4 regions of the Paraburkholderia terricola genome follow, and region 2 is predicted to be linked to each of the others. Evidence: riboswitches for the same ligand, from Rfam matches in the RefSeq annotation. Region 2 holds a riboswitch; each other region holds the start of a gene.

Region 1 (4,675 bases), 450 kb from region 2:
GAGTTCGCCCAGCACGCGCCGCACCTTGTCGAAATTGCGGCCGAGTTTCATCACGACGGCGGCGTCGGCATCGGCGAGACGGCGGCGCAATTCGTCCTCGGGCAGCACGCCCGAGAGCACGGAGAGGCTCTGGTTGCGATAGACGAGCGGCGCGCCGAGCACGGCGGCGCCGCCGAGCATCGAGCACACGCCGGGCACGACTTCGCTCTCGTAGCGCGCCGCGAGCCGGTCGTGCAAATACATATAGGAGCCGTAGAAAAACGGATCGCCCTCGCAAATCACGGCCACGTCGCGGCCCGCATCGAGATGACCGGCGACGATCTCCGCCGCCGTGTCGTAGAAGTCGGCGATGATCGCTTCATACGAGAGCGGCGGTTCGAGCGCTTCGGTGGTGACCGGATACACGAGCGGCAGATGCTGCTGCGCGTCGTGCAAATGCGCTTCGATGATGCTGAACGCGTTGCCTTTCTTACCCTTCGCGACGAAATACGCGACCACGGGCGCCGCTTTCAGCAGACGCAGCGCCTTCAGCGTGATGAGTTCAGGGTCGCCGGGGCCGACGCCGAGTCCGAACAAACGTCCTTGCACGGTCATTTATTCGACCTCCGTCGCGAGCGCGTTCACGGCGGCGGCGGCCATCGCGCTGCCGCCGCGTCTGCCGTGCACCACCACGTAGGGCACGCCGCGGCTGTCGTCCGCGAGCAGCGCCTTCGATTCGGCCGCGCCGACGAAGCCCACCGGAAAACCGAGAATCAGCGCGGGCTTCGGCGCGCCGGCATCGAGCATGTCGAGCAAATGAAAGAGCGCGGTCGGCGCATTGCCGATCACGACGACGCTGCCCGCGAGTCGCGGACGCCACAATTCGAGCGCGGCGGCCGAGCGCGTGTTGCCGAGTTCGCGAGCGAGCGCCGGTACGTCGTCGTGGGTGAGCGTGCAGATCACTTCGTTGTTCGCGGGCAGCCGCGCGCGCGTGATGCCTTGCGCGACCATGCCGGCATCGCAGAGAATCGGCGCGCCTTGCGCGAGCGCCGTGCGGCCCGCGGTGCCCGCGCCTGCGGAAAATTGCAGGGCGTCGACGATATCCACCATGCCGCACGCGTGAATCACGCGCACCGCGAGTTTTTCCAGGTCCGCGGGGATGCGCGATAAATCGGCTTCCGCGCGGATCGTCGCGAAGGATTGGCGATAGATCTCCTGACCGTCGCGAATGTAATCAAGCATCTATGGGCTCCGGGCCAGGTGGTCGAGCAGGTCGGCGGCCTGGTCGATCGTCAGTTGGCGCGCGACGCACTGGCCGAAATCCGAGTGGCCGTCGTCGCGTCGATAAAGGTCGTAAGTGCCGGGCGACACAGCCAGCAGTGTGTACGGCGCACGATGCGCGGCGGCGCACGAGCGCGGGCAGCCGCTCAGATGGACCTCGACGTTCTCGGGCAAGCGCGCGGCGAGCCGCAGTGCGTCGGCCTTGGTGTCGGCGAGGCTTTTCGCGCAGCCTGGCGAGCCCGCGCAGGCGATCAGACGCGTGATGGCTTGCGTGGCATCGCAGGCGAGGCCCAGCGTGTTCAGTGCGGTCAGCACGGCTGGCACGGCGTGCGCCGCGATGTCGGTCAGCAGCACGCTTTGCCACGGCGTGACGTGCAGCGTGCCGTTGCCTTGCTGTCGTGCGAGCGCGGCGAGGGCATGCAGGGTGGCGGCGTCGAGGCGGCCTAGCGGCGGCTGGCCGCCTACGTGCCAGGTCTCCGTCGTGCGTTGGGCGTGCGCGCCGAGACGACGCGCGGCATCGGCCGGTGTCGCGCGATGCCAGGACGCGAGCGACGCGTCGCGTGACAGCGGGAAATCGACATACGTTTGCGCGCGCTGCAATACGGCGTCGACGGAACGCGCGGCGAGCAGGTGACGCATGCGCGTGGCGTCGGCGGCGGCGAGGTCGAGAAACGAGTGCAGCAGCGCGCGGACAAGCGCAGGGACTTGCGATGACGACACGGCGGCTAATGCGCCTGCGTCGTCCACGCGACGAGCTTGTGTCGAGTCATCGCAACCGGCAGCCGGGTTTTGCGGTAACGCCACCGCTGGCGGGCAACCCGCAAGACCGAACACGAACCGCACACCGTCACGAACTTGCGACGCCGCGAGCCACATGTCATGCGGATGATCGAGCCTCGCCAGGCGCTCGCCGCCATCCACCAGCAGCGCGAATTTCGGCGACAACGCCGCGAAGCGCGCTTCGCCTTGCAGCAGCGCCAGCAGTTCGGCGCACAGCGGCCTCGTGTCGAACAAGGCGAAGGGATCGCGCCCGGCGGCGGGGCTGATCATCACGTTGCGCACGTCGTCGGCGGCCGCCGCGCGGAGCGAGTTGGAAGCCGGCGCGGCGCGCTTCGCCATCGCATCCGAACCAGCCGCCGCGTCGGGCGCCGCTCCATCGGGCCCAAGCCCCGCCGCCACCAACGCCGCGCTCAACGCCGCTGCCTCGCCGCCACGCACGCCGCGCACCTGCAGGTTCGCGCGATTGGTCAACTCGATCACGCCGGCCGCATGCCGCGCGCTCGCCTCGGCAATCGCCTCGGCCTGCGCGGCGCTCAACTCGCCGCCAGGCAGCTTGATCCGGCAGATGCCGCCGTCGCGCGCGGCGACGATGCGCAGCAGCCCCGGACACGCCGAGGGCCGTGGCGCTGGGGCCGCGTCGGGCAAAACGGTGGAGGGCGAAACTTGATTCAAGACGGACACCGGGTTTAGCGTCGCGCGAAAGCCCGAGCAAGCCGTGAGGCGGGCATTGCTGCGGCATCGGTACACCCCGCCCGATGCAGGCTGGCACGAACAGTCTCGCCGGCAGGTCTCCTGGCTGGCAGGTCATGGTCCGCCGCTGCCTTCCCGGTGAAACCAGTGGCGCGGAGCGCAAACGGACTCGCTGCATACAGTTGCGGGGGCAGCCACAGTGGCACTGTGTTCCCTCTTCGGCCCCGAAGGGCACCGGCGGCTGTATTATGCCTTTTTTCGGACAGCACAACGAGGCTGGACGCTTTGACCGGCGTGGCACAGCGCATGATTTGAAGACACAGAATGAGGATGGATGCATGCCTGCGTGGCTGACGGTGGTGGGCATGGGCGATGACGGCTTCGCCGGTTTGGGACGGCCCGCGCGGCGTGCGTTGCTGGAGGCGTCGGTGATTTACGGCGGCGAGCGTCATCTGGCGATGCTGCCCGCGCGCCTCGCCGCGCGCCGCGCGGCATGGCCGCGGCCGTTCGATCTCGCGCCGTTGCTGGCCGAGCGCGGCGCTTCCGTATGCGTGCTGGCGAGCGGCGATCCGATGCTGTTCGGCGTCGGCGCGACGCTCGCGCGGCAGTTGCCGGCCGGCGAGTTGCGGGTGCTGCCCGCGCCGTCGTCGCTGTCGCTGGCGGCGGCGCGGCTCGGCTGGCCGTTGCAGGAGGTCGCGACCGTGTCGCTGGTGGGGCGGCCGCTGCCCGCGCTGAACGCGCATTTGCACGACGGCGCGCGCGTCTTCGTGTTGAGCGCCGATGGGCGCACGCCCGCGGCGTTGGCCGAACTGCTGAATGCGCGCGGCTTCGGCGCGACCCGCATGATCGTGCTGGAACATCTGGGCGGCGAGCTGGAACGTCGCATCGACGGCCGCGCCGATCAGTGGTCCGCTCCCGATGTCGCCGCGTTGAATCTGATCGCGCTCGAATGCCGCGCGACCGAAGGCGCGCCGCGTCTGCCGCTGACCTGCGGCTTACCCGACGACGCTTTCCGCCACGACGGCCAGTTGACCAAGCGCGACGTGCGCGCGATCACATTGGCGCGCCTCGCGCCGACGCCCGGCGAATTGCTGTGGGACGTGGGCGCGGGCAGCGGCTCGATCGGCATCGAATGGATGCGCGCGCATCCGACCTGCCGCGCGATCGCGATTGAAGGGCACGCGGAGCGGCAGCGTTTCATCGAGCACAATCGCGACGCGCTGGGCGTGCCGGGTCTGCAACTCGTGGCCGGGCGCGCACCCGAAGCGCTGCAAGGGCTGCCGGCGCCGGACGCCGTGTTCATCGGCGGCGGCGCGACGGCGGCGGGCGTGCTGGAGACGTGCTGGGCGCGTCTGCGCGACGGCGGCCGGCTGGTCGCCAACGCGGTCACCTTGCAAGGCGAGGCGGCGCTCGCGGCCTGGCGCGAGCAACATGGCGGCACGCTCACACGCATCGCGCTGGCCGACGCGCAACCGCTCGGCGGCTTCGATACGTGGCGCCAGGCGTTGCCGATCACGTTGCTGGACGTGACGAAGGCCGCGCGTGAAACCGATACGGCCGCCATCGCGACGTCATCCGAATCACGGCGACAACCGTAATGCGCGAAGAAACGCCCGAACAACCCGCGCCGCTGCGTAGCGGCTATACGACCGGCAGTTGCGCCACCGCGACGTCGCTCGCGGCGGCGCGTCTGCTGCTCGCGGGCGTCGTCAGCGAGGTTGCGGAAATCGTCTTGCCGAAAGGCCAGCATGTGCCGATGCCGCTGGTGTACTGCCGCTTCATCGCTGACGGCGCGGGCGGCGCGGAAGCGGGCACCGTGAAAGATGCCGGCGACGATCCCGACGTGACGCACGGCGCGATTGTGTTCGCCCGCGTGCGGCTGCTGACCGAACCGGGTGTGATTTTTCGCGCGGGGCCCGGCGTCGGCACGGTGACGCGCGCGGGA
Region 2 (4,675 bases):
TCACGCTCGGGAAGCCGTCTCCGAGACGAGGAAACACGCTGGCGAGCAGCGACAGCGTGGTGTCGGCGGAACTGAGCACCACGATATCGGCGGGCCGCTGATCGATGCGGATCACGCCTTGCGTGTCGTCGACAAAACCACCCGGCGTGGTGCGCAGCAGATGCATGAGCGCTTACGCCTGTTGCGCTTCGGCGCTCGACGCCACACCGAGCGCCGCGTCGAATGCGCGTTGCAGCGCGTGCTGATCCAGGTCCTCGCCGATCAGCACGAAGCGGCTTTGCAGTCCCGCATCGGTTTCATGCGCCTGCCAGCGCCGATCGAAATAACTATCGAAACGCCGGCCCACGCCCTGGATCACCAGACGCATCGGCGCGCCCGGCAAAGCCGCGAAACCCTTGACGCGGTAAATCGTGTTCGTTTCGACGAGCCCTTGCAAAGCGGCGATCAGCGCTTCGCGCGATGGCGCGCTCGCCTGCACCACCACCGAATCGAATTCGTCGTGGTGGTGATCGGCGTCGTCGGCGGAACCGTGGTGATCGTGGCGCAAGTGGATGGTTTCTTCCGAAGCCGCCTCGAGACCCAGCAACGTGTGCAGATCGAGTTGGCCCATCTGCGCGCGCACGATCTTCACTTGCGGTGGAATCTCTTCACGAATGAGGGCTTCCACGGCGCTTTGCCGCGCGTCGTCGAGCAAATCGGTTTTGTTCAGAATCACCAGATCGGCCGCGGACAACTGATCCTCGAACAGTTCGTGCAGCGGCGATTCGTGATCGAGATTCGGATCGGCCTTGCGTTGCGCATCCACGGCGGCCGGGTTGTCGGCGAACTGGCCGCTCGCGGCGGCGGGGCCGTCCACCACGGTCACCACCGCATCCACCGTGAAGCTGTTCTTGATCTGCGGCCAGTTGAACGCCTGCACCAGCGGCTTGGGCAAGGCGAGGCCCGACGTTTCGATCAGCACGTGATCGATCTGCTCGCGGCGCTCGACGAGTTTTTCCATCACCGGAAAAAATTCTTCCTGCACGGTGCAGCACAGGCAACCGTTCGCCAGTTCATACAGTTGCCCTTCGGTTTCGACGCCGTTTTCGTCGCAACCGATTCCGCAGCCCTTGAGGATTTCCCCGTCGATGCCGAGCTCGCCGAACTCGTTGACGATCACCGCAATGCGCTTGCCGCCCGCATGCCGAAGAATGTGCCGAAGCAGCGTGGTCTTGCCGCTGCCGAGAAAGCCCGTGACGATGGTGACGGGGATCTTGCGCATTTGAGTTTGCATCGTGAGGTCCATTCGATCGACGGCGTTGCTGCAACAGGGAAAGACAGCAAGCGGGGTGAGGTCATGAACGCATGCCGCATCCCCGCGGCGTTCGTCCTGCGTGCTCTGGCCGGTATCCGGGCTGGCGAAAGCGCCGCTTCCCCTTCCCGTGCGAGTGATTTCTCGCCCAGTGGTTGTATGCCGACGCGGCCTTGCGCGTGGACATCGAAGCCGGCTCCGCGGTACGTGACGTACCGCATTTCGCTTACCGTTGCGGGGGCAGCACAGGTTGACCCGGTCCTTGAACGCGGGCGCCCTGTTTCCCGTTTAACTGCATGCGCAGGAGCGCGCACACGAGCACCAAAGTGCGTGCGAGTGTAGGCCCGCGACCCGGCGCAGTCAAGAAAACGCGAGGACGGAGGCGCTTATCGGATGGGGCGTCATGTGCTATCGTAAGCGCGCGTTTGGTGCCCGCACATGCATTCGCGTGTGCAGTTAAACGGGAAACAGGCCGCGCTTGCCGCGCTCAACCTGTGCTGTCCCCGCAACGGTAAGCGACCTGCGGCGCTCGATGGGTTTTATAGCGCCGCGCATGCGTTTTCGATGCCACTGTCCGACGAATGCGGACGGGAAGGCAAAGCGCATGAGGCCGCCAGCCCGGATACCGGCCAGACGCGGAGGCAGCGAACGTCACGCTGCCGGCCGCCGGAATCCGCGAGGGACGGATGTGATGGCGCTGAAGCACGGCGTGGTCCCCGCTTGCATGTATCTTGGTGAAGCGGCGCATTACGTCATGCCTGATATCCGTAGCACCGCATGAGTTCTTCCCTTTCCGCCGGCTCGCACGCCCTCCTGGCGCTTCGGCCCTTCCCGTCCGTCACGACATGGCGCGCGCCATGCATGCCGCGATGAGCCGCGCGTGGCTGATCGGCGCGGGCCCCGGCGACGTCGAACTGATGACGCTCAAGGCGACCCGCGCGCTCGCGCAAGCCGACGTGGTGCTGGTCGACGATCTGGTGAATCCCGACGTATTGCAGTTCGCGCGCGCCGACGCGCTGGTGATTTACGTCGGCAAGCGCGGCGGACATCCGTCCACGCCGCAGGCCGGGATCATCGTGCAGATGCTCGCGCATCTGCGGGCCGGGCGCAGCGTCGCGCGTTTGAAAGGCGGCGATCCGTTCGCGTTCGGGCGCGGCGGCGAGGAATTGCAGGCGCTGCAAGCAGCGGGCATCGACGCCGAAGTGATCAACGGCATCACGGCGGGCATCGCGGCGCCCGCGGCGATCGGCATTCCGGTCACGCATCGCGATCATGCGCAAGGCGTGGTGTTCGTCACCGGACATAGCGCCGGCAGCGGCGAGCCCGATTGGGCCGCGCTCGTCGCCACGCGCATGACGCTGGTGATCTACATGGGCATGCGGCGCTTGAGCGATATCGTCGGGGCGTTGCTCGCGGCCGGCATGAACGCTGATACGCCGTGCGCCGCGATCGAATCGGCCACGCGGCCCGAGCAACGGCATGCGCTGGCGCGGCTTGGAGAGTTCGCCGATACGGTGTCTCGCGCCGGGCTCGGCTCGCCGGCGATCGTGGTGATCGGCGGCGTCGCGTCGCTGGCTTTGGCGCGGAGCGTGCCCATGAAAACGCTGAGCGTCGGCGTCGGTTGCCGGTTGCACACCTCGGCCGTGCAGATCGAAACGGCCGTGCGCGCCGCGCTCGGGTCGCATACGTTCGACGAAATCAGCACGATCGCCTCGATCGACAGCAAAGCCCACGAAGCAGGCCTGCTCGAATTCTGCGCACGCCACGCGTTGCCGATCGCACTCTTCAGCCGCGAGCAAATCGCGGCGATACCCGTGGCCGAGCCTTCGGCGGTTGCACGCGAGCATCTCGGCGTGGACGGCGTTTGCGAGCCGTGCGCGCTGCTCGGCGCGGCTAACGTGTCGGCCGGGTCCGCTGCATCGGCTGCGTCGGCTGCGTCGGCTGCGTCGGCTGCGTCGGCTGCGTCGGCTGCGTCGGCTGCGTCGGCTGCGTCGGCTGTACCCAACGCCCAACTCCTCGTCCGCAAGACCGCGCATGCCGGCGTGACCGTGGCGATTGCCTCGATCATCGCCCGGACCGAACACGAACCGACAACCCACGACACCGAGAAACAGGACCTTCCATGAAAACCGATCCCGAATCGCATCAACGCATGACCGAACGCCGGCGCGAAGGCCACGAGAAAAAACAGGCCAACGCCACCGTCGAAAAGGGCTTGCTGATCGTCAACACCGGCACCGGCAAGGGCAAGACCACGGCCGCGTTCGGCATGGCCGTGCGCGTGCTCGGACACGGCATGCGCCTCGGCGTCGTGCAGTTCATCAAGGGCGCATTGCACACGTCGGAGCGCGGTTTTCTCGGCGCGATCGCCAATTGCGATTTCGTCACGATGGGCGATGGCTACACCTGGAACACGCAGAACCGCGACGCCGACATCGCCACCGCCCGCAAGGGCTGGGACGAAGCGCGCCGGATGATCGAGAGCGGCGACTACCAGATGGTGATCCTCGACGAGCTGAACACCGTGCTGAAGTACGAATACCTGCCGCTCGACGAGGTGCTGTCCGTGATCAACGCTCGCCCGCCGATGCTGCACGTGGTGGTGACCGGCCGTCACGCGCCGGATGCGTTGATCGAGGCCGCCGATCTCGTCACCGAGATGCGCATCGTCAAGCATCCGTACCGCGAGCAAGGCGTGAAAGCGCAGCGCGGCGTGGAGTTCTGAGCGATGAGCGCGAGCCCCGATAAGAGCGCTTCGGAGGCGCAGCCGAAAGGCACTTCGTCCGGAGCGCCCGCCGAGGGCAGTTCTTCAGGGGCGTTCCCGAACGGAACGACCTCGACGGCATGTCCCGCGCTGTTCATCAGCGCGCCGGCTTCGGGTCAAGGCAAGACCACGATTACCGCGGGTCTCGCGCGCCATCATCGGCGGCTGGGGCGGCGCGTGCGCGTGTTCAAGACCGGCCCGGATTTTCTCGACCCGATGATTCTCGCGCGCGCGAGCGGCGCGCCCGTGCTGTCGCTCGATCTGTGGATGGTCGGTGAAGCCGCTTGCCGCACGCTGCTCGCGCAGGCGGCGGCCGAAGCGGACCTGATCCTGATCGAAGGCGTGATGGGTCTATTCGACGGCACGCCGAGCAGCGCCGACCTCGCCGCCGTGTTCGGCGTGCCGGTGCTCGCGGTGATTTCAGCGAAGGCGATGGCGCAGACCTTCGGCGCGGTCGCCTTCGGGCTCGCGCGATTCAGGCCCGAGCTGCCGTTTTACGGCGTGCTCGCCAATCGCGTCGGCTCCGCGCGGCACGCGCGGACGCTCGAGGAAGCGCTGCCGCCGGACATACGCTGGTGCGGACACGTCAGCGGCAACGACGAGATCGAGTTGCCCGACCG
Region 3 (4,675 bases), on a different replicon from region 2:
CGATCGGAGCGAACGCCGCGCATTGGCGACGCCATCGGCATGAGCCAATGGCACGGCGTTTGCGGTCCAGCGTTTGCGAGTCCGTTAGGCGCTTGTAACCTGAGCTTGGTTCCCTAATTTGACGTTGCCTGACAGGCTTGATCCTTGCTGCGCGCAGTTCGGCGCATGGATTGCGCCGTAACGTGCCGCGTGCACGTGCAATGTCAAATGAGTCGTTGGGTGATGAAGCGCCATTCGGCTTCGGTCACCGGCGTAATCGATAGGCGGTTGCCTTTGGCGAGCACGCGCATGTCCTTCAACCCTTCGTGCTCGCGCAATGCGGCAAGCGGAATCAGCGGAATCTTCTTCTTGAACACGACGTCGACGAGCATCCAGCGCGGCGTTTCCTGCGACGACTTCGGGTCGTAGTAGGGACTCTTCGTGTCGAACTGGGTGGGGTCCGGATAAGCGGTGGACGATACCTCGGCGAGCCCCGCAATGCCCGGCTCGGGACAACTCGAGTGATAGAACAGCACGCCGTCGCCGACCTGCATCATGTCGCGCATGAAATTGCGCGCCTGATAGTTGCGCACGCCGGTCCACGGCAACGTGCGGTGCGGTGCGTTGGCGAGATGGTCGATGCTTGCTTCGTCCGGTTCGGACTTCATTAGCCAGTAGCGCATGAATCGAATTGGAACGTTAAGGGTTTGAAGATGCGGAAGAAAATCGAGGCCCAAAGAAAAACGGCACCGAACCGAAGTCCGATGCCGTTCCAAATAAGGTCCCCGCCTTAGCCGCTAGGCCGGCATCCTGAACCGGGGGTTCAGAATTGGTCGCAGTTAGCAACACTTCGGGTACATCAGACAGAGTGACGCGCACACCCGTGCTACAAATTTCCGCAACCGTGCACATGGCATTGGTTCAAGGAATATATGACCTTGGCGAACCAGGCAGGGAAGCTAAACCGATGAAACTAAAACGATGGAATTCAAACGTTTGCCGAGTCTTATTGACTACCGCTCATGCACTTCGCTTGAATCCGCAGCCAATCTCGCGACCGGCCACTAGATAGTTATTGCATGCTGTACTGCTCGATCACAGTACCCAGTTGCTCGTTCATTTGATGCATTGTACGCCGGATTTCCTCAGCGGGAAATGCTTCTCCGTGCCGCACGCTGCTTTGCAGCTTAAGCAGTTCCGATGCCAGCGACAACGCAGCCATGACGGCAATGCGATCCGTGCCGCGCACGTTGCTGTTATTGCGGATCTTCGACATTTCGGCGTCGACACGCGCGACCGCTTCAAGCAGTGCGCCTTCTGTTTCAGCCGAGCAGGCGAGACGATAGGGCACGCCGAGAATCGACACTTCGATCTGCTTCGTGGTCATGCGTTTTCTCCGTGGCGGGTCACGTCGCTCCCGGTTTCGGCTTGATGCTGAGCGGGCTCGAGCAGATCGAGCTGGTTGTCCGGCTCATTGTGCGCGCGTGCCCGCGGCAGTTTCTCGAGAATCGCATTCAGCCGCACCTGGGCGTCGTCGATCTTGGCCGACAGTGCGTCGCGTTCCGCTTGCAGCGCATCGCGTTCCTCGCGAAGCATTGCAAGTTCCGTGCGCGTGGCTTCGACTTCGGCGCGTGATTGGGCGAGCTGCTCTTCGAGCGCGAGGCGCGCTTCGTTGTGGCGCTGGCTGATCGCGATCAGCTTGCCGATGTTCTGTGAAAGTGTTTCGAGTTCGGTGAGCATGTGCTGCGTCCTCTAAAGACATCGCATTTTAGCGCGGAATATCGCGGGTTCCGACATTTGTCTCGTTTCGAGACGTAACAACCTCGCTTTATGCAGGCATTGATCGACCATATGATGAAAAAGTACTCGCGCATCGGACAATAACCCGCACTTAACCGAACAGATCGCGCAACGATCAACGATTCTTGACGGGCTCGGGGGCCGCTCCTAAACTGGCCGCACTCTGGTGCCCGCGCGCGCTTTCATAGTGCGCGCAGTTAAACGGGAAGCAGGGCGCGTCGTTCGCCAGAACGCGCGAACCTGCGCTGCCCCCGCAACGGTAAGCGACCGCATTCATCATGCAGGTCGGTCCTGATCGCGTGTTCGAAGCTGAACGTGCGAGTGTGCCACTGCGCGTCACGCGTGGGAAGGCGGGATCGATGTGTCGCCAGCCCGGATACCGGCCAGAGGGAGAGGAACGTCCGCGAAAACGTTGAAAAGCGCGGGCGCCTCGTTACGCATCGGCCTGCGGGGAAGCGGGCCGCGCACGTTACCCACAGGAATGTCATCCCATGCTGTCCCCCATCGCTCGCGCGGCGTGGCTCGTTTTTGCGGGCGTGCCGCTCGTCGTGCACGCTCAGGCCGCTGCTGTTTCCACCTCTTCCGATGCGTCTTCTTCCACCTCGTCCGCGGCTGCCGCGGCTGCAGGTTCATCGCCCATCGTGTTGTCGCCGGTGGTCGTCACGGCGGGGCGTGGCCCGCAAGCGCTCGCCGACGCGATTCCGCCGACGGCGCTGTTCGATCAGCAGGACATCGCCGACAGCACCGCGACCGACTTGCCCGGCCTGCTGCAACTCGCCCCCGGCGCGCAAATCTCGCGTACAGGTGGCCCTGGTTCGACCACGAGTCTGTTTTTGCGTGGCGCGTCGTCGACGCAATCGCTGGTGCTGATCGACGGCGTGCGGGTCGACTCGGTGACCCTCGGTACATCGCAACTCGCGCAGATCCCGCTCGACCAGATCGATCACGTGGAAGTGGTGAACGGCAACGGGTCCGCGCTATACGGTTCGGGCGCGATCGGCGGCGTGGTGCAGGTGTTCACGAAAGACGGTGGCGACCATCCTCCGCGTTTCAACTTTTCGGTGGGCTACGGCAGCTATCACACGCAGACGCAGCAGGCCGGCGTGAACGGCGCATTGGATAAGGACGGCGCCACCACCTTCAACCTGTCGCTCGCCCGTTCGAAGGACGACGGCTTCTCGTCGCTGAATCCGCGCGAGGCGCCGCAAGCCAATCCGAACGCAAACGGCTATCTGAACGAAAGCATTTCGGCTTCGCTGCGTCACAGGTTCAACGACCAATGGAACGCGGGCGTCACGTATTTCCAGTCGAACGGCAACAACAGTTACGACAACGCGTATGGCGTGCCGACCGATTCAAACAATCTGTATAGCAAGGTGCGTCAGATGTCGGTGTTCGCGAACGGCAAGCTGACCGATTGGTGGACCACCCACTTCATCGTCTCCGAAGGCGACGACCGCAGCGTGTCGAAAACCAACGGCATCTATAACGGCCGCTTCGATACCGACAATCGCCAGTACACGTGGCAGAACGATTTCACGTTCGCCGCGCAGCAGAAGTTGCAGGTGGGCTATGAGCATCTCGATCAAAGCCTCGACTCGGATACGTTCGCGGCGCCGGATCGTCATGTGGATTCGGGTTTCGTCGGCTATACGGGGCGCTTTGGGCGCAACCAGATTCAGGCCAATGTGCGGCGCGACCAGTATTCCGATTTCGGCGGAGCGAACAGTTACTATCTCGGCTACGGTTTCGACATCACCGGCCATTGGAAGGCGACTGCAAGCTATTCGGATTCGTTTCGCGCGCCGAGCTTCGACGATCTGTACTATCCGTACAGCGGCAACGCGTCGATCGAGCCGGAGCGCAGTCATTCGATCGAGGCCGCGTTGCAGTACGCGTCGAACGCGCTCGGCGTGATGCGCCTGAGCGCGTTCCAGACGCGCTATTCGAATCTGATCGATTATCAGCAGGTGACGCCCGGCATCTATCTGGCCGAGAACGTCGGGCATGCGAAGGTGCAGGGACTCGAAGGATCGTGGAGCGGCCATGTCGGCAAGACGGACGTGCGCGCGTCGTTGACGCTGCAAAATCCCGTCGACCTCGACAAAGATGCCGACCTTCTGCGGCGCGCGCGGCGTTTCGGATCGCTCGCGGTGAATCGCAGCATCGCCTGCTGGCGCGTGGGCGGCGAGTGGATCGTGAGCGGCGCGCGCGAAGATAGCAGCGGCAAGCTGGGCGGCTACGGTGTGGTGAATCTGTCGGCGCGCTACAACATCACGAAAGCGTGGTACGTGGCCGCGCAAATCCACAACCTGTTGAACAAGGACTATGAAACGGCCTACTCGTATAACTCGCCCTGGCGCGGTGCGTATGTCACGGTTGGCTGGCAGCAGCAGTGACGAACGTTCCTGCATGAGCACGCGCCGATGAACCGCGGTTCGAGTTCGACCACCCCAACCACGAGCACGATGCGCGTCATGAATGCGAAGCGTGCCGCCGCGATCTGGCTTGCGCTCGCGGTGGTCGCGCTCGTCGTGTTGATGGCGTCGCTCGCACTGGGCAGCGTGGCGCTTCCGCCCGGCCGCGTGTTGGCGGCGCTGATGCCCTCGTCCTCGGCGCATGGCGGGTCCGCCGATCTGACCGCCGAGATCGTTCGCACGCTGCGTTTGCCGCGCGCGTTGGCGGGCTTCGCATGCGGCGCGTTGCTCGCGTTGGCCGGCGCGCTACTGCAAGTGCTGTTGCGCAATCCGCTGGCCGAACCCTACGTGTTAGGCGTGTCAGGCGGCGCGGCGACGTTCGCTCTCGTCGCGATGATCGCGGGTGGCGCGTGGTGGATCGTCGACGCCAGCGCATTCGCCGGCGCGTTCGTGTCGATCCTGCTGGTGCTCGGCCTCGC
Region 4 (4,675 bases), 1.5 Mb from region 2:
GGCGCTCAATGCCGCGAATGTGCGCGCGGCGCATGTGGAATCGATCGTGGCGCGGCTTGATTCGTTGATCGCGCGTTATAGCGGTGCGGCTACTGGTTCTGTGGATGGCGGGTTGGATGAGCGTGTGCCGGTGTTGCCGGTTTTCGATTTGGAGGCGGCGGCTCAGGCGCCAGTGCTTGCGCAACTCGACGGCGCCGTTGCGCAATTGTTTGAGCGGCTGACCCAGCCGGTCGGGGAAAGGCGCGGGGTGTTCGATTGGGTGTTAAGGGTTGGAGCGCGCAGGGCGTACGCTGTGGCGTCGAACAGCCCTCGAAGCCCTGGCGACTAGTTCAGCGAAGCCGCGAGGACGGTGGTAACCAGTTGGCCCACACAGGCAATAAAAAGCCCGCACGAGGCGGGCTACAGCCAGCAGGCATACGTCAACCGGCGCAGTCGACGGAGCCCACACTCTTCATCAACAGAAAACCATCAAACGGACTTCACCGCCGCCCGCCCCGCGCCTATCCGCGTCAATCCGCTGTGCTCCACCAGCGCGCCGAACAGCAGTCCGATCGTCGTCCACATGATCACCTGCATGCCGATCGCCGCGACGCGGAACTTCCACAGCAGCACGGCCGGGAAAGCCGCCGGCACTTCGTTGATTGTCGGCATCGACAATTGCACGGCAGCGATGATCGCGACGAACACCACGCCGCCCACGATCGAGCCATTCCACGCGCCCAGTTTCATTACCGCGCGACGCCGCACCTTCAGCGAAAACACCATCGCGGTCAGCGAGATCGCGATCATCAGGAAGAACAAGCCGGTGCGCGTTCCGATCGTGTCGGGGTCGCCCACCGCCGGCGGATTCGCCGGGTACTTGATGTTCGGGACGATCACCAGCGCGATGAACGCGCCGAGCGCAAGCCATGCCGACAACGCACGCGCGCTCAATGCGCCCACCCGTCCATAGGCGTAGGCGAATACGAGCGCGAACAATCCGCCGAACGCCGCGCCATACGTGACCACGCCGGTCAACAGCCCCAGGCCCGCCTGCGTATCGCGGCTAACGAGGTCTTCGTGTTCATGCGCCTCGCCGCCCTCGGCCGCCGCCGCGGCCTTTTCCTCGAAGGAAATCGCCTGATCGACCTGCGGCTCGCCCGCGAGCCGGGCGAAGCCGAACGTGAGCAGTCCCGCGGCGATGCCTGCGAGCATCCCGCGCAATAACAACTTACCAACCATGTCGAACTCCGTTAGTGGCAGGGAAAGCCGAGCAGATGGCGACCGTCGTGCACGAACTCATGCACGTACATGCCGGGCACCAGCGACGTGGCGCCCTGTTCCGCTCCAACGAAGTAAAGCGCGAGCAACAGCAGCAAGCCGCCGAACACGACCCAAGGCAACAACTCGCGCAGCGGAATCGGCGTGGGTTGAGCGGCGGGCGGGTTGGCGGGATCGAAAACAGCTTCGGTCATGATGGACATCTCCTGGGGGTAGCGCGCCCCGATAGTCGATTGCAAAGGAAGGCTGCGAAGCTCAGGTCTGGCTTTCGGCTCGTGATGCCGATTACAGTGGCGCGACCGCGCCGGGCTCTCACCGGCTTCCGCACTTCGCAGTGCCGCTATTCTACGCGCTAAACTCCGGCACTCGGTAGCGCAACGCGTCCATGCGGGCGTTCTGCCTTGGCGTGCCTCTATGGAAGTCATCGAATGGACACAAGGCTGTTACTGGTCAGCCACGCATCGACCCCCGCCATGCGCGCGGGCCGCTTTCCCGCCGACGATCCGCTCGACGCTCGCGGCCTCGCCGAAGCCCAGGCCGCACGCCAGCGCCTGGCGATTGCCGACGCCGCCGCGGTCTTCGTCAGCCCCGCAGTTTGCGCGCGCGATACAGCGCTGGCGTTGGGCCTCGCCGCGACGGTCCACACAGCGTTGGCGGAGATCGACTACGGCGATTGGCAGGGACGCCGCCTCGCCGATCTCGCGAATGAAGCGCCGCAGCACCTCGCTGCCTGGCTGCGCGATCCCGACTTCGCGGCGCACGGCGGCGAGTCGTTCAGTCAACTCGTGAAGCGCCTGGGAGAATGGCTCGATGCGCTGGACGGCGCGATCAGCGAAGGAACGACCGGTACAACAAGCGCCCCGCGTCAAAACCCGCGCAACGTGGTCGCCATTACGCACGCGCCGGTGATTCGCGCGGCGCTCGTTCACGCACTCGGAGCATCGCCCGCCGTATTTCCACGCATCGAAATCGCCCCGCTGTCGGCGGTCGAATTACGGCGTTCATCGCGCGGCTGGACATGGTGGCCCGCGTCGCACTGACAACACCAGCGCGACGCCCGCCGTCGGATTTGAAATCCACGCATATCGGCCCGCTTGCCGCTCATTGACCCGACACCACCAGGCGCAGCCTCGCTGAACCCGCCGGCGCCAGCGTGATTTCGGTCCGCTTACCCGGCGCGCCTAAATAAAAGTGCTGACGTCCCGGCGAATTCTGATCGTGGGTCGCTTCGGGCAGACACGACGCGATATCCGCCGCGACGGCCTGCAGCGCGTCCGCGCTCGACCCGGCGTCATGATGCGGCGTCCACGTGCATTGGTAGCTGCCCCCGCTCGCCGAGCATTGCGCATCGTCGCCGTAAGGTTGCGCGACGCCCTTGCCGTCGTCGGGCGTCAACGAGGCCAGGCCGCCTGGCGCAGCCGCCACGATGCGTTTGAGCGATGCGCACGGACTGGGCGCATCGTCGGCATTCGCGCTGCCGGGCAGCACGGCGCCTAGCGACGCGGCTGCAAACGTGGCGGCGAGGAAGCGGGCGGGGTTCATATCGGCGCGATCCCTGAAAGCGGTCGACAGGCTGACAGCACTGTCCGTACCCGTGGCGCTCGGACCGAGGCACGCGACGGTTGGGCACGCATCTTGCGCGCCCGCCGTACCGGCCCACCAAATGCCGCCACTCAATCGACGTGAATCGCCAAGCCATGTCAACGAAACCTGTCACCGACACGCCGGCCCGCCTTTCATCAGGGATCGAAGGGGTCGACAACATCCTGGGCGGCGGCTTCACGCCCCGCCGCATGTATCTCATCGAGGGCGCGCCCGGCACAGGTAAAACTACCCTAGCCTTGCAGTTTTTACTCAAGGGTGTCGACGAAGGGCAAGCCGGCCTCTACATCACGCTCTCCGAGACCCGCTCCGAACTGATCTCGGTCGCGGACAGCCACGGCTGGGATCTCAGCCGCTTCTCGATTCTCGAATTGCTCTCCGACGAGGGCCTCGACCCGCAATACGAGCAATCCGTGCTGCACCCGGCCGAAGTCGAACTCGGCGAGACCGTGCACAACGTCATTCAACAGGTCAATGATGTCAAGCCCACGCGCATCGTGCTCGACAGTCTCTCGGAACTGCGTCTGCTGTCGCAGAACCCGCTGCGCTACCGGCGGCAGATTCTCGCGCTCAAGCGCTTTTTCGCGACCCGCGAATGCACGGTGCTGCTGCTCGACGACAACACCTCCGACACCGGCGACGTGCAGTTGCACAGCATCGCGCACGGCGTGATCAGCCTCGACAACATCGTGCACGACTACGGCGGCAACCGGCGGCGGCTGCGCATCGCCAAGATGCGCGGCATCAAGTTCCGCGAGGGGTATCACGACTTCACGCTCGACACCGGCGGCATTCGTGTGTATCCGCGCCTCGTCGCCGCGGAACATCACGCGGAATTCGACCCGAACCCGCTCAGCACGGGCACGCCGGGCCTCGACGCGCTGCTGGGCGGCGGCCTGATCCCCGGCACCAATGCGCTGATGATCGGACCGTCCGGCGTGGGCAAGACCACCACCGTCGTGTCGTGCCTGCTGAGGGCGCTCGAACGCGGCCAGCGCTGCGTCTACTACGTATTCGACGAAACGCTCACCACGCTGATGATCCGCTGCGCGGCGCTCGGCATGGATCTGGCGCCGCACGTCGAAAGCGGCCTGCTCACGCTGCGCCAGATCGATCCGGCGGAAATCTCGCCCGGCGAATTCGCGACCGACGTGCGCCAGTCGGTCGAAAACAAGGGCGCCCGGTATGTCGCGATCGACAGCCTGAACGCCTATCTCCAGGCGATGCCCGGCGAGCGCTACCTGCTGCTGCAAATGCATGAGCTGCTCGGCTACCTGAACCAGCAGGGCATCATCACGATGCTGGTGCTGGGCCAGCACGGCATCATCGGCGAAATTCAGAGCGATATCGACATCAGCTATCTCAGCGACGTGGTCGTGCTGTTCCGCTACTTCGAGCATCACGGCGAAGTGTTGACGGCCGTCACCGCCGTCAAGAGCCGCGCCAACGAACACCAGCGCTCGATCCGCCAGTTCCGGCTCGCGCACGGCGGCGTGGAAGTCGGCGAGGCGCTGCGCGACTTCGAGGGCGTGCTCTCCGGCCTGCCGGCATACCGTGGCACCACGGCCCTGCTCGGCGCGCGGGATCACCTCATCGACACGTCCGGGCAGTGAGGTCATGGAGCAGCGCGTTCTCATCCTGGCGCCGTTCGGCCGCGACGCCGAGGTGATCGCCGAAGTCCTGCATAAAGACGAGCGCGCCTGCGTCGTCTGCCGCGATGCCGACGCGCTGACCGAAGCGCTGGACGCCGGCGCGGGCAGCGCGTTGATTGCCGAGGAAGCACTCGCGGACGGCCACGCCTCGCATCTGTTCG

The links. A riboswitch is a leader RNA that binds a small molecule or an ion and turns the genes downstream of it on or off. The one in region 2 is predicted to bind cobalamin.
Region 1: it holds a riboswitch for cobalamin, as region 2 does, so the genes downstream of both, cobG (precorrin-3B synthase) here and cobA (uroporphyrinogen-III C-methyltransferase) in region 2, are expected to answer to the same signal.
Region 3: it holds a riboswitch for cobalamin, as region 2 does, so the genes downstream of both, CUJ90_RS03665 (TonB-dependent receptor plug domain-containing protein) here and cobA (uroporphyrinogen-III C-methyltransferase) in region 2, are expected to answer to the same signal.
Region 4: it holds a riboswitch for cobalamin, as region 2 does, so the genes downstream of both, CUJ90_RS24890 (CbtB domain-containing protein) here and cobA (uroporphyrinogen-III C-methyltransferase) in region 2, are expected to answer to the same signal.

Annotation. Positions count from the first base shown of each region.
Region 1 is NZ_CP024942.1:2,566,408-2,571,082, forward strand. It holds gene CUJ90_RS30125 (precorrin-2 C(20)-methyltransferase) at 1-594, opposite strand, end outside; gene CUJ90_RS30130 (precorrin-8X methylmutase) at 595-1,221, opposite strand; gene cobG (precorrin-3B synthase) at 1,222-2,721, opposite strand; cobalamin riboswitch at 2,806-2,984, opposite strand; gene CUJ90_RS30140 (bifunctional cobalt-precorrin-7 (C(5))-methyltransferase/cobalt-precorrin-6B (C(15))-methyltransferase) at 3,069-4,328, shown strand; gene CUJ90_RS30145 (cobalt-precorrin-5B (C(1))-methyltransferase) at 4,328-4,675, shown strand, end outside.
Region 2 is NZ_CP024942.1:3,013,164-3,017,838, forward strand. It holds gene cobN (cobaltochelatase subunit CobN) at 1-166, opposite strand, end outside; gene cobW (cobalamin biosynthesis protein CobW) at 173-1,273, opposite strand; cobalamin riboswitch at 1,364-1,632, opposite strand; cobalamin riboswitch at 1,701-1,939, shown strand; gene cobA (uroporphyrinogen-III C-methyltransferase) at 2,161-3,417, shown strand; gene cobO (cob(I)yrinic acid a,c-diamide adenosyltransferase) at 3,414-4,016, shown strand; gene CUJ90_RS32065 (cobyrinic acid a,c-diamide synthase CobB) at 4,020-4,675, shown strand, end outside.
Region 3 is NZ_CP024941.1:838,307-842,981, forward strand. It holds gene CUJ90_RS03645 (EVE domain-containing protein) at 204-662, opposite strand; RNA gene ssrS (6S RNA) at 758-939, opposite strand; gene CUJ90_RS03655 (cell division protein ZapA) at 1,052-1,366, opposite strand; gene CUJ90_RS03660 (ATPase) at 1,363-1,719, opposite strand; cobalamin riboswitch at 1,927-2,181, shown strand; gene CUJ90_RS03665 (TonB-dependent receptor plug domain-containing protein) at 2,271-4,178, shown strand; gene CUJ90_RS03670 (FecCD family ABC transporter permease) at 4,206-4,675, shown strand, end outside.
Region 4 is NZ_CP024942.1:1,411,959-1,416,633, reverse strand. It holds gene CUJ90_RS24900 (FUSC family protein) at 1-328, shown strand, start outside; gene CUJ90_RS24895 (CbtA family protein) at 469-1,221, opposite strand; gene CUJ90_RS24890 (CbtB domain-containing protein) at 1,233-1,454, opposite strand; adenosylcobalamin (AdoCbl) riboswitch at 1,474-1,612, opposite strand; gene CUJ90_RS24885 (histidine phosphatase family protein) at 1,689-2,300, shown strand; gene CUJ90_RS24880 (hypothetical protein) at 2,362-2,802, opposite strand; gene CUJ90_RS24875 (ATPase domain-containing protein) at 2,958-4,475, shown strand; gene CUJ90_RS24870 (ATP-binding protein) at 4,480-4,675, shown strand, end outside.